2 regions of the Bradyrhizobium daqingense genome follow, and region 1 is predicted to be linked to the other one. Evidence: predicted binding sites of a transcription regulator. Region 1 holds the regulator's gene; the other holds the start of a gene.
The links. The regulator PhoB, encoded in region 1, activates phosphate uptake and scavenging genes when phosphate is short. The targets are predictions, from matches to a motif close to TGTCATNNANCTGTCAT.

Region 1 (7,727 bases):
CCGCCGCCGCTGGGACATCGTCATTCGCGGCCTCTGCATCGCAGCCGCAGCGTTCGGCGTCACCTGGCTCGCGCTGATCCTGGCGACGCTGCTTTACAACGGCCTTGCCGGGCTCAACCTCCAGGTCTTCACCGAGAACACGCCGCCGCCCGGATCGAACGAGGGCGGTCTGCTCAACGCCATCGTCGGCTCGCTCATCATGACCGTGATCGGCGTCGGCATCGGCGCGCCGCTCGGCCTGTTCGCCGGCACCTATCTCGCCGAGTACGGCCGCAACGACAAGCTGACCTCGGTGATCCGCTTCATCAACGACATTCTCCTGTCGGCGCCCTCGATCATCATCGGCCTGTTCATCTACGGCGCGGTGGTGGTGCCGATGCGTGGCTTCTCGGCCATCGCCGGCGCGCTGGCGCTCGCCGTGATCGTAATCCCGGTCGTGGTGCGCACCACCGAAGACATGCTGCTGCTGGTGCCGAACCCGCTGCGCGAGGCGGCCTCCGCGCTCGGTCTGCCGCGGTCGCTGGTGATCAAGCGCATCGCCTATCGCGCCGCGCGCTCCGGCCTCATCACCGGCGTGCTGCTGGCGACTGCCCGCGTCGCGGGCGAGACCGCGCCGCTGCTGTTCACGGCGCTGTCGAACCAGTTCTTCAGCCTCGGCCTGAACAAGACGATGGCCAACCTGCCGGTGACCATCAACAACTTCGTGCAGAGCCCCTACGAATATTGGAAGCAACTCGCCTGGAGCGGCGCGTTGCTCATCACCCTGACTGTGCTTGCCCTGAACATTGGCGCGCGCATCCTTGGCGCCGAGAGGACTGCAAAATGAGTGAAATGTCTGTTTCCATGAGTGCGCCGACCGTTCACCCCGGCTCGCAGCCGCTGCCCGAGGCGCCCGCCAAGGTCACCGCGCGCAATCTGAACTTCTACTACGGTGAGCACCACGCGCTGAAGAACATCAATCTGGCGCTCGGCACCAACCGTGTCACGGCCTTCATCGGCCCGTCGGGCTGCGGCAAGTCGACCCTGCTGCGCATCTTCAATCGGATGTACGATCTTTATCCGGGCCAGCGCGCCACCGGCCAGCTGTTGCTGGATCAGACCAACATCCTCGATCCCAAGCTCGACCTCAATTTGCTGCGCGCTCGCGTCGGCATGGTGTTCCAGAAGCCGACGCCGTTCCCGATGACGATCTACGAGAACATCGCCTTCGGCATCCGCCTCTACGAGAAGATCTCGAAATCCGAGATGGACGGCCGCGTCGAGAAGGCGCTTCGCGGCGGCGCGTTGTGGAACGAGGTCAAGGACAAGCTCAACGCCTCCGGCCTGTCGCTCTCCGGCGGCCAGCAGCAGCGTCTCTGCATCGCGCGCACCGTCGCGGTGCGGCCCGAGGTGATCCTATTCGACGAGCCCTGCTCGGCGCTCGATCCGATCTCGACCGCCAAGGTCGAGGAGCTGATCCAGGAACTGTCCGAAAATTACACGATCGCGATCGTCACCCATAATATGCAGCAGGCGGCCCGCGTCTCCGACAAGACCGCCTTCATGTATCTCGGCGAGCTGATCGAGTTCGACGACACCAGCAAGATCTTCACGTCGCCGAGCGACCGGCGCACGCAGGATTACATCACCGGCCGGTTCGGCTGAGGAGACGGGACATGGGTTCTGAACATACCGCAAAGGCCTTCGACACCGACCTCCAGGAGCTCACGCGTCTGGTCGCCGAGATGGGGGGCATCGCCGAGCGCATGATCGTCGATTCCGTCGACGCGCTGATCCGCCGCGACGTCGCGCTCGGCCAGCGCGTCGTCACCATCGACGCCGAGCTCGACGCGCTGCAGAAGCGCATCGAGGAGCGCGCCGTGCTCACCATCGCCCGCCGCCAGCCGATGGCGGTCGACCTGCGCGAGATCGTCGGCGCCATGCGCGTCGCGACCGATCTCGAGCGCATCGGCGACCTCGCCAAGAACATGGGCAAGCGCGTCGCTGCGCTCGATGCGGACTTCCATCCGCTGAAGCTGTTCCGGGGCCTTGAGCACATGACCGACCTCGTGCAGCAGCAGGTCAAGTCGGTGCTGGACGCCTATGCCGCGCATGATCTGCCGGCGGCGATGGCGGTGTGGAAGGGCGACGAGGAGGTCGACGCCATCTGCACCTCGCTGTTCCGCGAGCTCCTCACCTACATGATGGAGGATCCGCGCAACATCTCGTTCTGCATCCACCTGATGTTCTGCGCCAAGAACATCGAGCGGATCGGCGACCACGCCACCAACATCGCCGAGACCGTGTTCTACATGATCGAGGGTCAGGCGATCACCGACAAGCGGCCGAAGGGCGACATGACGACCTTCGCCACGACGGTCCCGAATACCTGACGACTTAAGGAGCGACGACCACATGGGCGCACGCATTATGGTGGTTGAAGACGAAGAAGCTCTCACCGAGCTTCTGCGCTACAACCTCGAAGGCGACGGCTATGACGTGGAGACGGTGATGCGCGGCGACGACGCCGACACCCGCCTCAAGGAACACATCCCCGATCTGATCGTGCTCGACTGGATGCTGCCGGGGCTGTCAGGCATCGAGCTGTGCCGGCGTCTGCGCACCCGTCCCGAGACCAAGCAGCTGCCGATCATCATGCTCACCGCGAGGGGTGAGGAGAGCGAGCGGGTGCGGGGTCTTGCGACCGGCGCCGACGATTACATCGTCAAGCCGTTCTCGGTGCCGGAGCTGCTGGCGCGCGTGAAGGGCCTTCTGCGGCGGGCAAGCCCGGAGCGGCTCGCCACCGTGCTCGCCTATGGCGACATCGAGCTCGACCGCGACAAGCGCCGCGTGGCGCGCTCGGGCCGGCCGATCGATCTCGGCCCGACCGAATATCGCTTGCTGGAGTTCTTCCTGGAGCATCCCGGCCGCGTGTTCTCGCGCGAGCAACTGCTCGACAGCGTCTGGGGCCGCGACATCTACATCGACGAACGCACCGTCGACGTCCATATCGGCCGCCTGCGCAAGCTGCTCAATCTCGGCCGTGAGCAGGACCCCATCCGCACCGTCCGCGGCGCCGGCTATGCGCTCGACGATCGGTTTGCGAAGGCGGAGCAGACGTAAGTTGCAATTTGGCTGGCAGGCTGCCGCCACATTTTCCGACGTCGTCCCGGCGAAGGCCGGGACCCATAACCACAGGAAGTGGTTTGGCGAAGACTCGGAGTGACCTCTTCGCACAACAATTGAGTGCTGGGAGCATGGGTCCCGGCCTTCGCCGGGACGACGGCGGAGTTTGTAGAGCCGTCACGTGTGACGGCTCCGTTTGATCTCAGAAAAATCTTACCGCGTGCTCGGCTTGGCCGGTGCGCGTCGGCGATCCGCTGCGGGCTGATAGGCGACGCGCGAGTGCTGGGCGCAGTAGGGCAGGCCGGAGAGCGCCTTGCCGCCGCAGAAGAAGAAATCCGGGCTCGAGGGATCGCCGACCGGCCAGTGGCAGGTCGCCTCGTTCAATTCCAGCAGCGACAGCCGCTGGCTCATCGGCACCACGTTGTCGTAGGTGACGGGCTCTGCCTCGACCTCGACATCGAAGGCCTGCGCCAGCGCGGTGTTGCCACGCGAGATCGGGCGGGTCACCCGCATCATGTGCTGCGCCGGGCGCGCCTTGCGCGGCCGGGGCGCGGCCGAAGACGGACTCTTGGCGCGGCCGGACAGGCCGAGCCTGTGCACTTTGCCGATCACGGCATTGCGGGTCACATTGCCGAGTTCAGCCGCGATCTGGCTGGCCGAAAGTCCGGCCTCCCAGAGCTTTTTCAGCTGCTCGACGCGATCATCGGACCAGGTCAAAACCGTCATTGCACCCTTTCCCTCGCTGCCGGCCAACCATCCTGGAGCCTCACAGCGAATGCCTAAGCCTTGAAAACCCGTGCCGCCAGAATCCCTTAAGGCTCGCCGGGCGCGTGACGAGCGCCCGAACGTTTACGCCGGTACATGAGGACTCTTGGGATCAGAACCGCTGCACGAGATGTCGTATCTGACAGGCCAAACGCTACAATATGGCGTGACTCCCGCGCAAGAGTCCGCCGACTCGCTTCCACATGTTCCGTGGTGAAAACCCCGCAAAATCGGCACCGCAAGACTACGGAATCAGCGTTTCGCGGGGCTTTCCGGGCGGCATTGACACCCGTCTTGCCAGGCATAAGATAGTGGCGCGTGCCGCCCTTAAAAGGCGGCACGTTTCGTTTTTCCGGACCGGTCAATGGTGCGCTGCGCAAGGCATGCCAGGCAGGTCTCAACATTCAAATGCAACATCCAAGTGATGGTCATGACCAACAGCGCCGCGCCGCATCTGCTTCCCGTTTTCGCCAGGGCCGAGCTTGGTTTCGAGCGCGGCGAAGGCTGCTGGCTGATCGCGACCAATGGCGATCGCTATCTCGATTTCACCTCGGGCGTTGCGGTGAACGCGCTTGGCCATTGCCATCCGGCGCTGGTCAAGGCCTTGCAGGAGCAGTCGACGAAGCTCTGGCACATGTCGAACCTGTTCCAGAGCCCGGATGGCGAGAAGCTCGCCGCGCGACTGTGCAACGAGAGCTTCGCGGACTTCGTATTCTTCTGCAATTCCGGCGCCGAGGCGCTGGAGGGCGTGATCAAGCTGGTCCGCCATCATCACTTCTCCAAGGGCCATCCGGAACGCTATCGCATCATCACCTTCGAAGGTGCCTTCCACGGCCGCACGCTGGCGACGCTGGCCGCGACGGGATCTGCAAAATATCTCGAAGGTTTCGGTCCGCCGATGGACGGTTTCGACCAGGTCCCGCATGGCGACCTCGAGGCCGTGAAGAAGGCGATCGGCCCGCAGACCGCCGGCATCCTGATCGAGCCGATCCAGGGCGAGGGCGGCGTGCGCTCGTCGACGCCCGCCTTTCTCAAGGCGCTGCGCCAGCTCTGCGACGAGAAGGGCCTGCTGCTCGCCTTCGACGAGGTGCAGACCGGCATGGGCCGCACCGGCGATCTCTTCGCGCACCGGCGCACCGGCGTCACCCCCGACGTGATGTCGCTGGCCAAGGCGCTCGGCGGCGGCTTCCCGATCGGCGCGGTGCTGGCGACCGCGGAGGCGGCTGCCGGCATGGGGCCCGGCTCGCACGGTTCGACCTTCGGCGGCAATCCGCTCGCGATCTCCGCTGCGAATGCCGTGCTCGACGTCATGCTCAAGCCCGGCTTCTTCGATCACGTGCAGAAGATGTCGCTGCTGCTCAAGCAGAAGCTCGCCTCCGTGATCGACCGCCACCCTGACATCGTCAGTGAAGTCCGTGGCGAAGGTTTGCTGATCGGCATCAAGGCGGTGGCGCCTTCGGCTGATCTCGTGGCCGCCTTGCGCAACGAAAGGCTGCTTACGGTCGGTGCCGGCGACAATGTCGTGCGCTTCCTGCCGCCTCTGATCGTCACCGAAGCCGAGATCGAGGACAGCGTCGGGCGGCTGGAGCGTGCCTGCGCTGCGATCTCGTCCAGTCAGTCCAAGCGGGTGGCAAGCTGATGAGCAAGTCGCCGAAACACTTCCTCGACATCAATGAGCTCCCGTTGTCGGAGCTCAAGCGCATGCTCGCCGCATCCTCCGCCATGAAGGCGAAGCAGAAGGCGCATCAGCCGGTCAGGCCGCTCGAAGGCAAGACGCTGGCGATGATCTTCGAGCGTCCTTCGACGCGGACGCGGGTGTCGTTCGACGTGGCCATGCGCCAGCTCGGCGGTGAGCCCATCATGCTCACCGGCGCCGAGATGCAGCTCGGCCGCGGCGAGACCATCGCCGACACCGCGCGCGTGCTGTCGCGCTATGTCGACGCCATCATGATCCGCATCCTCAATCACGAGGCGCTGCTGGAGCTTGCCGCCTATGCGACCGTGCCCGTCATCAACGGCCTGACGCGGCGCTCGCATCCCTGCCAGGTGATGGCCGACCTCATGACTTACGAGGAGCATCGCGGTCCGATCGAGGGCAAGACGGTGGCCTGGACCGGCGACGACAACAACGTGCTCGCGTCCTGGGCGCATGCCGCCGAACGCTTCAAGTTCCAGCTCAATGTCGCGACGCCGCCGGAGCTCGCACCTAAGAAGGTGATGCGCGACTGGATCAAGGCGACCAACGCGCCGATCGTGCTCGGCACCGATCCCGAGGCCGCCGTGAAGGGCGCCGACTGCGTCGTCACCGACACCTGGGTGTCGATGGGCGACAAGGAAGGCGAGCATCGTCACAACGTGCTCAAGCCGTACCAGGTCAACGGCAAGCTGATGTCGCTGGCCAAGCCCGACGCGCTGTTCATGCACTGCCTACCTGCTCATCGCGGTGAGGAGGTCACCGACGAGGTAATCGACGGCCCGCAATCGGTCGTGTTCGACGAGGCCGAAAACCGCCTGCACGCACAGAAGGGCATTCTGGCCTGGTGCTTCGACGCGGTGAAGTAGGGCAGCCTGCAAGCCGGGCTGCCCCCTCACACACAATTGTCGTCCCGGGCTCGGGCTTTGCGCGCCCCGGGACGACATCGAATTTGCGTTATCGTGTGCGATCATCACTTGCATCCGGAACACACAGCGCCGCGCGGCCCCTTCCAATCCTCGACCTCCGACCCCAAATAACGCCCATGGTTTCCCATTCTCCTGACATGAAAACCGGGCCGGAAGGCCCGGTTCGCGCACCATCAGCGGTTCCGATCGATGACGCCGTGCTGCCCTACGAGGTCGATGCGCTCGACGTGCGCGGCCGCTTGGTGCGGCTTGGCCCGGCGCTCGACGAAATCCTGACCAAGCACGATTATCCCGCGCCGGTCGGCAAGCTGCTCGGCGAGGCCATCGTGCTGACGACGCTGCTCGGCTCGGCGCTGAAATTCGAGGGGCGCTTCATCCTCCAGGCCCAGACCGACGGTCCGGTGTCGTTCCTGGTCGTCGATTACATGGCCCCGGATCGCCTGCGCGCCTACGCGCGCTACGATGCCGCGCGTCTCGGCGAGGCCAAGGAATCTGGCATGAATTCCGGCGCGCTGCTCGGCCGCGGCCATCTCGCCATGACCATCGACCAGGGCCCCGACATGAGCCGCTATCAAGGCCTGGTCGCGCTCGACGGCGGCGGCCTGGAAGAGGCCGCCCACGAATATTTCCTGCGCTCCGAGCAGATCCCGACGCGCGTGCGCCTTGCGGTCGGCGAGGAATGGCGCTCGAGCGACGGCGGCAAGCACCGCTGGCGCGCCGGCGGCATGCTGATGCAGTTCCTGCCGAAGGCGCCGGAGCGCGCACGGCAGGCGGACCTGCATCCCGGCGATGCGCCCGAAGGCACCGAGGTGCATAGCGTCGCCGAAGACGACGCCTGGGTCGAGGCGCGTTCGCTGATCGAGACCGTCGAGGACGTCGAGCTGATCGATCCCGAGCTCTCCGGCGAGCGGCTGCTATTCCGCCTGTTTCACGAGCGCGGCGTGCGCGTGTTCAACCCGCTGTCGCTGAAGGCGCAGTGCTCCTGCTCGCGCGATGCGGTCGCCTCCATGCTGAAGAGTTTTTCGCCCGACGACCGCGCCGCGATGGTGAAGGACGACAAGGTCGTCGTGACCTGCGAGTTTTGCTCGTCGGTCTACCAGTTCACGCCGGATGAGGCGGGCGTGGAGGACGCGTAGCGTCGCTCTGCCCCCTAGTTCAGCACCCGCTTGTTGTCGGGGCTGTCGAGCGAAAACGTCGGCACGTCGATGTCGAAGCGCTCGCCGCTCTCGCTGACC
Region 2 (7,727 bases), 400 kb from region 1:
CGCCGACGACCGGCGGCGCCACCGCATAGGGCCAGATCAGCAGCGTGCGGTACAGCGTTCCGCCGCGCAGCGGCTTGTCCGCCATCACGGCGAGCAGAAGCGCGAAGGACAGCGAGGATACCGCAATGGCGAACGAGAAGAAGAAGGTCCGGACGATCGCCTCGAAATAGGCGCGCTCCTTGAACAGGTCGAGATAGTTCTCGAACCAGACGAAGCTGGTCGACAGGCCGAAGGCATCCTGGAGCAGGAAGGACTGGATCACCGCCTGCAAGGCCGGCCAGTAGAAAAAGATCAGCACGATCGCGAGCTGCGGCGCAACCAGCGCGTAGGGCAGCAGCTTTGATTGGAAAATGGCTTGCTTTTGCATGATGCCCGCAGGAGCGGCAGGCCGGCATCCCGGCCTGCCGTCGGTCGCCTTACTTCACGGCGGTCTTTTCGAACTGACGCAGCATCGTGTTGCCGCGCTCGACGGCGGCATCCAGCGCCTGCTTGGCGGTCTTCTTGCCGGCGAGCGCCTGCTCGATTTCTTCCGCCCAGACGTCGCGCAGCTGCACCATGTTGCCGAGGCGCAGGCCGCGGGAATTCTCGGTCGGCTCCTTGTTGGTCAGCTCGAGCAGCGGCGTCTCGAGATAGGGCTGATCCTTGTAGAAGCCCTCGGCTTTGGCCTTGTCATAGGCGGCCTTGGTGATCGGCAGATAGCCGGACGATTTGTGGATGAAGACCTGGCGATCGGTATCCGAGAGGAAGGTCAGGAATTTCGCCACGCCCTTGTATTCGTCGGCCGACTTGCCGCCCATCACCCAGAGCGAGGCGCCGCCGATGATCGAGTTCTGCGGTGCGCCCTTCGCGTCGGGATAATAGGGCATCGGCACCGCGGTGAAGGCGAACTTGGCTTGAGCCTTCACGTTGCCGAAGAAGGCCGACGAAGTCAGGTAGAGCGGGCATTCGCCGGACGTGAAGCGGCCTTCACCGGTGTTGGTGCGCCCAGCATAATCGTAGGTCTTGTCCTTCTGGAGCTCGACAAGGTTCTGGAGGTGCTTGACCTGCAGCGGCCCGTTGAAGGAGAGCACCGTGTCGAAGCCGTCGAGGCCGTTGGCCTTGCTGGCGAGCGGCACGTTGTGCCAGGCGGAGAGCTGCTCGAGATTGACCCAGGTGACCCAGGAGTTGGAGAACCCGCAGGTGGCATGGCCGGCCGCCTTCAGCTTCTTCGCCGCGTCGAACACTTCGGGCCAGGTCTTGGGAATCTCGACATTGGCCTTCTTCAGCGCGTCGAGATTGACCCACATCACCGTGGACGAGGAGTTGAAGGGGAAGGACAGCATCTCGCCCTTCGAGGTCGAGTAATAGCCGGTGATCGCGGGCAGATAGGCCTTGGGATCGAACTTCTCGCCGGCGTCCTGCATCAGCTTGTAGACCGGTTTAACCGCCCCGGTCGCGGCCATCATGGTCGCGGTGCCGACCTCGAACACCTGCATAATGTGCGGCGCGTTGCCGGCACGGAACGCGGCGATGCCGGCGTTCATCGTGTCGGCGTAGTTGCCCTTGTAGGTCGGGACCACCTTGTAATCGCTCTGCGCGGAGTTGAAGTCGCCGGCGAGCTTGACGATGACGTCGTTGTTCGCGCCGGTCATGGCGTGCCACCACTGGATTTCGGTGACGGCCAGCGCCGGCGAGGCCGCCATGCCAACGGCGACTGCGAAAGCCGCACCAAAGTGTCGAAGAGCCATCAAGAAAACCTCCCTTGCCCGTCACTAAAGAAGCGCTTGCGCTAGCAGCGCCATATGACGTTCACATGACTGTGTAAGCGGGAGAAACGAAAGCGGCAAGCGCAGGGAATGGGAAGCCGGAAAATAGGCGAATGCCGACGGCAGCCTTTTTCGTTCGCGCTGCACGTGCGTGCCTGCGCCGCAATGCGGCATGGATATCGGATGGAGAAGGCCGGCGACTTAGCGCTTGCGCTCGGGGCCGCAGACCGTGCCCTTCTCCAGCATCGAGTCGATCTCGGCCTGGGCGTAGCCGAACTCGCCGAGCACCTCCGTCGCGTGCTGGCTGAATTTCGGCGGCACGCGGCGCAGGCTCGGCTTGGTGCGGTCGAGCCGGATCGGCGAGGCCACGCCCTTGTACCAATCCTTCTCGATGATATCGCCGCGCGCGACGGTGTGCGGGTTGGCCAAGGCCTGATCGATCTTCTGCACGGGACCCGCGGGCAGGCCCGCCGCGAGCAGGCGGTTGCACAGCGGCTCGGCCTCGTGCTGGCTGAACACCGCGGCAAGCTCGGCGCGCAGCGCCTCGCGGTTGGCGATGCGGTCCTTGTTGCGGGCGAACCGCGGGTCGGTGCCGAGCTCGGGCTTGCCGATCTCCTTGACGAGCTTGCGGAACGTGCCGTCGTTTCCGACGCCGATGAAGATGTCGTCGGTCTTGGTCGGGAAGATCGCGTAGGGCACGAGGTTCGGGTGCTCGTTGCCGGTCAGCGAGGGCGGCTTGCCATGCATGAAATAATTCGCGGTGTGCGGATGCATGATGGCAAGGCCGGTCTCGTACAGCGTCGTCTCCAGGAACTGGCCCTTGCCCGACCGCTGCCGCTCCGACAGAGCCATTAGGATACCGATCGCCGCATAGAGGCCGGTGGTGATGTCGACCAGGGGCACGCCGATCCGCATCGGCCCGCTCTCGGGCGAGCCGGTCGCGGCGATCATGCCGGTCATCGCCTGGATGATGGCGTCATAGCCGGGATTGCCGCCGCGCGGACCGTCGGCGCCGAAGCCGCAGATCCGGCAATGCACGAGGCGCGGAAATTTCTTGCTGAGGATTTCGTTGCCGATGCCCCATTTCTCCAGCGTGCCCGGCTTGAAATTCTCGATCAGGACGTCGGCGGTCTCCAGCATCTTGAGCAGCACGGTACGGCCGCCCTCGGCGGCGAGGTCGAGGCCGATCGAGCGCTTGTTGCGGTTGATGCCGATGAAATAGGCCGCGTCCTCCTCGTGGAAAGGAGGGCCCCATTCGCGCACCTCGTCGCCCGCAGGCGGCTCGACCTTGATCACGTCGGCGCCATGGTCGGCGAGGATCTGGGTGCAGTAGGGACCGCCGAGCACGCGCGTGAGATCGATGACGCGCAATCCGCTCATGGCACCCAGAACGGCTTCAGAACCCGCGGCTTCAGAACTCATGCCTTCGCTTCCCCTGTGTCGACAATTGATTACAGGCCTAGCGAGGTTCGTGCATACCAGCAATGGCCCCGCGGGCAGGGGCGTATGCGCATTCCCCGGAATGGCAAATCGGCGGAAGCGGCCGGCCCGATGGGGATCCCGGGCCAGCCAATTCGCACGTCGGTCAGACGACCGTCAGGCGAACGTCGACGTTCCCGCGCGTGGCATTGGAGTACGGACACACCTGGTGCGCCTTCTCGACCAGCGCTTCGGCCTCGGCGCGGGCGAGGCCCGGCAGCGAGACGGCGAGGTCGATGTCGAGACCGAAGCCGCCCTCCGAGCGCGGGCCGATGCCGACGGTCGAGGTCACGGAGGCATCGGCCGGAACCTTGGGGCCGCCCTGCGAGGACACGAACTTCATCGCGCCGATGAAGCAGGCGGCATAGCCGGCCGCGAACAGCTGCTCCGGATTGTTGCCGGCGCCGCCGCCGCCGCCGAGCTCCTTCGGCGTGGTCAGCTTGACGTCGAGCGCGCCGTCGAGGGTTGCCGCATGGCCGTCGCGGCCGCCGGTCGCCTTGGCGCTGGTCTTGTAGAGGACGTTCACGGACATTTTCATCTCCCTTGGGGGTTCGGGTGGACAGGGTCCATATCGCAGACAATTAGATTGCGCGCAATCTAAATCGTTGGGTCTCACATTTAATTGTTCGCAATTGAATATGCGGCCGCCCGCCCCCACAATGCGGCAAATCCCTGTGAGATTCTCCATGGCCCGGAAACCATCGGCGGCGGACGCCCCGCTGCGGCTCGACAACCAGATCTGCTTCGCGGTCTATTCGGCCACGCATGCCTTCAACCGAGTCTACAAGCCGCTCTTGGACCGGCTCGGCCTGACCTATCCGCAATATCTGGTGATGCTGGTGTTGTGGGAGCGCGACGACGTGCCGGTGAAGGACATCGGCGAGAAGCTGTTCCTCGATTCCGGCACGCTGACGCCGCTGCTCAAGCGGCTCGAGGCCGCTCATCTCGTCAAGCGCACGCGGTCGAAAGAGGACGAACGTCAGGTGCTGATCGCCCTGACGCCGCAGGGCCACGCGCTGAAGGACAAGGCGCGCGCCGTGCCGCAATCGATCCTGGCGGCGTCGGATTGCTCGGTGTCGGAACTGGTCGCGATGAAGGACGAGATCGTCGCGCTGCGGGATCGGCTGAATGCGGTGATCGGGGAGTAGGGGGATCGGCCTAGGACAGCCGCTTCTTCGTGAAGGCGCGGCCCGAGTGGGATTTCAGATACGCCTCAAACGCGAGCGCTTTATGCTTGTCCGCGAAGGCGCAGTACCAGATCAACGTCCAAGGCTTGAACTTGGCGGTGTGGCTGGATTTGCCGGCATTGTGTTCCGGAATCCGCCGCTTCAAGTCTTGCGTGGCGCCGATGTATTCCTGCTCGGGAAATTCGATGCTGCGGAGGATGTAGACGTACCACATTGACGGCTATCGCCTGGGTGGTCGTTAGGTGGGGCCTCACTGGTCCGTCTTCGCCCTTCGGGCTTCGCCGGACACCACGCTTCGCCCTTCAGGCTCCCCGTGGCTGCGCCACGCGTAGCCCGAAGGGCGAAGCGTGGTGGAGCCAGGCGGGATCGAACCGCCGACCTCTTGCATGCCATGCAAGCGCTCTCCCAGCTGAGCTATGGCCCCTTAACCCTGAACGGGGTGAATCTGGTGGATCACCCCCTACCGGCGAGCCTTTCCGACTCGCGCGGTGCACCCTTTTTCACAGATCAGGACTGATCTCAAGTCTCTTCATCACCTCCGACATCACCAATGATGTCGGTCACGTCCTCATCGCCCTCTTCCTCGTCGGCAATAAAGGTCGAATCATCGTCATCGTCGTCGTCGAGGGTCTCGTCGACCTCGATGTCGTCCTCGGATTCGGGCACGACGGCCTTGACCTTGCCGGTGTTCTCCTCGGCATCGGCTTCCTCGAGCGAGACCATCTCTTCGGCCTCGGCCGGCTCCGGCGTAGTGTCCTGGGCCATGTTGCGCTCGGCGCCGCGGGACGCGCGTGCGGGGGCAACGGGCGCGATAGGCACCACCTCGCCGGTATAGGGCGAGATCACCGGATTCTTGTTGAGGTCATAGAACTTCTTGCCCGTGGTCGGGCAAATGCGTTTGGTTCCGAGTTCGGACTTGGCCACGGCAGGAATCCTGGGAATGTCTGAAAAGCGGTGCTTCACTTGGCTAGTTGGCGGCCCGCTGTCAATAGCGCATTACGGGAGAACGACATGCCCGTGACGGGGCACGGACCATGTGGTACCTGCGCCCCAGCGCCTCAGGGCTCATCCAAGGACACAATCTTGACTCATTCCGACCAACCGAGGCCGCTGCAGTCTCGCGCCAGCGGTCCCCTGACCGGGAAAGTACGGGTGCCCGGGGACAAGTCGATCTCGCATCGGGCCCTGATCCTGGGTGCGCTCGCGGTCGGCGAAACCAGGATTTCTGGCCTGCTAGAGGGCGAGGACGTCCTCAACACCGCCAAATCCATGCAGGCGCTGGGCGCCACGGTCGAGCGGACCGGCGATTTCGCCTGGAAGGTGAACGGCGTTGGCGTCGGGGGCTTCGCGCAGCCCAAGGCGGCGCTGGATTTCGGCAATTCCGGCACCGGCTGCCGGCTGGTCATGGGTGCCGTCGCGGGCTGCCCGATCTCGGCGGTGTTCGACGGGGATGCGTCGCTGCGCAGCCGCCCCATGCGCCGAATCCTCGATCCGCTCGAAAAGATGGGCGCCAAGGTCGTCTCGGGCAGCGAGGGCGGACGCCTGCCGCTGACCCTCCAGGGCGCACGCGATCCCCTGCCGATCACTTACAAGACCCCGGTCGCCTCGGCCCAGATCAAGTCGGCCGTGCTGCTGGCGGGCCTGGCCGCGCCGGGCACCACTACGGTGATCGAGAGCGAAGCCAGCCGCGATCATACCGAGCTGATGCTGAAGCACTTTGGTGCCGACATCACTTCAATTCAGGAAGGCCAGCACGGCCGCCGCATCACGCTGGCGGGCCAGGCCGAACTGCACGGCGCCAATGTCGTTGTGCCCGCGGATCCCTCCTCGGCAGCTTTCCCGGTCGTCGCCGCGCTGATCGCCGAGGGATCCGACGTCGTTCTGTCCGACGTCATGACCAATCCGCTGCGCACCGGCTTGTTCACCACACTGCGCGAGATGGGCGGCTCGATCGAGGAGAGCGAGGTGCGCGGCGACGCCGGCGAGCCGATGGCGCGCTTGCGCGTGCGCGCATCGAAATTGCGCGGCGTCGAAGTGCCCCCCGAGCGCGCGCCCTCGATGATCGACGAATATCTGGTGCTGGCGGTGGCCGCGTCCTTTGCCGAAGGCACCACGATCATGCGCGGCCTGCAGGAGCTGCGCGTCAAAGAATCCGACCGCCTGGAGGCCACTGCCGCGATGCTGCGCGTCAACGGCGTCAAGGTCGAGGTGTCAGGCGACGACCTCATCGTCGAGGGCCGCGGTCACGTTCCCGGCGGCGGCGTTGTCGCCACCCACATGGACCATCGCATCGCGATGTCGGCCCTGGTGATGGGCTGTGCCTCCGATCAGCCGGTGGGCGTCGACGATACCGCTTTCATCGCCACCAGTTTCCCGGATTTCATTCCGATGATGCGTTCCCTCGGGGCCGAGTTTTCATGAGGCCGCGGCCATGAGTGCAGCCTTCGACCGCGACGCCTTGCTGGATGCTTTCGATTCGATCGGCCGCGCCGCGGCCGATGCGGGAACCAAGCTTCAGATCGCGGTCTATGGCGGCTCCGCCCTCATGCTCGCCAGCAATTTTCGCTTTGCGACCGAGGACGTCGACGTATCGAAGCTCGAGCATCCGCTGCCAGACTGGCTGGAAAGAACGACGGCCGAAATTGCTGCCAAAAATGGATGGAGCGCCGACTGGTTCAATGATCATGTGGCATTCCACCTCAGCCCCCTCGCCGATCACGCCGCGGATCATCTGGAATTCGGCACTTTTCCGCGCGACGGCACGCCGCCAGGACTTGAGGTCTCGGTGCCCTCCGCCGCATATCTATTGGCGCTGAAATTGAAGGCGTTCCGGATCACGGACCCAGTTCGCGGAGAGACGGAGCGGCTGGATATTTTGAACTTGATGAAAGTGGTTGGAATCTCGACCGTGGAGGAAGCCATCGCGCTGCTCGGCCGGTATTTCCCGGTGAGCGCGGCATCTTCCGAGAAGCAGCGTTTCCTGCTGAAAAACATGGACGTGGCGGGAGGAGCGGATGCGCCCGAATACCCTCGCTGAAGCCGTCGATCGCATTTGCGCCGGTGCGCCGCAGGACACGACGTTGGCCGAATTCCTTGATGCCTTCGAGCTGGTGGGGACAGGCCTTGCTCAATATGAGGCGATCGCGGACGAGCCGGTACTGACGCGGAACGAACGGCTCGACGCCTTGGTCGGGGCGATTGCCGAATATCTGGCCAAACAACGTCGCCTTGGCCGGGTGCCGGCGTGGGTTTGCGATCCGGCTCGGCGCCTTGCAGAACCATGGTTCACGGCGTCGTCGCCATCCGACGCGATGCG

Region 2: the regulator PhoB is predicted to act here: its motif matches at 1,782-1,798, upstream of ugpB (sn-glycerol-3-phosphate ABC transporter substrate-binding protein UgpB).

The regions. Positions count from the first base shown of each region.
Region 1 covers NZ_CP088014.1:435,602-443,328, reverse strand. The annotation lists gene pstA (phosphate ABC transporter permease PstA) at 1-826, shown strand, start outside; gene pstB (phosphate ABC transporter ATP-binding protein PstB) at 823-1,644, shown strand; gene phoU (phosphate signaling complex protein PhoU) at 1,656-2,372, shown strand; gene phoB (phosphate regulon transcriptional regulator PhoB) at 2,395-3,102, shown strand; gene LPJ38_RS02045 (GcrA family cell cycle regulator) at 3,319-3,831, opposite strand; gene LPJ38_RS02040 (aspartate aminotransferase family protein) at 4,301-5,509, shown strand; gene argF (ornithine carbamoyltransferase) at 5,509-6,432, shown strand; gene LPJ38_RS02030 (Hsp33 family molecular chaperone) at 6,609-7,628, shown strand; gene apaG (Co2+/Mg2+ efflux protein ApaG) at 7,643-7,727, opposite strand, start outside.
Region 2 covers NZ_CP088014.1:840,393-848,119, reverse strand. The annotation lists gene ugpA (sn-glycerol-3-phosphate ABC transporter permease UgpA) at 1-367, opposite strand, end outside; gene ugpB (sn-glycerol-3-phosphate ABC transporter substrate-binding protein UgpB) at 417-1,727, opposite strand; gene LPJ38_RS03860 (CaiB/BaiF CoA transferase family protein) at 1,947-3,167, opposite strand; gene LPJ38_RS03855 (organic hydroperoxide resistance protein) at 3,331-3,756, opposite strand; gene LPJ38_RS03850 (MarR family winged helix-turn-helix transcriptional regulator) at 3,911-4,372, shown strand; gene LPJ38_RS03845 (GIY-YIG nuclease family protein) at 4,383-4,625, opposite strand; tRNA gene LPJ38_RS03840 (tRNA-Ala) at 4,760-4,835, opposite strand; gene LPJ38_RS03835 (TIGR02300 family protein) at 4,931-5,335, opposite strand; gene aroA (3-phosphoshikimate 1-carboxyvinyltransferase) at 5,495-6,832, shown strand; gene LPJ38_RS03825 (hypothetical protein) at 6,843-7,448, shown strand; gene LPJ38_RS03820 (hypothetical protein) at 7,492-7,727, shown strand, end outside.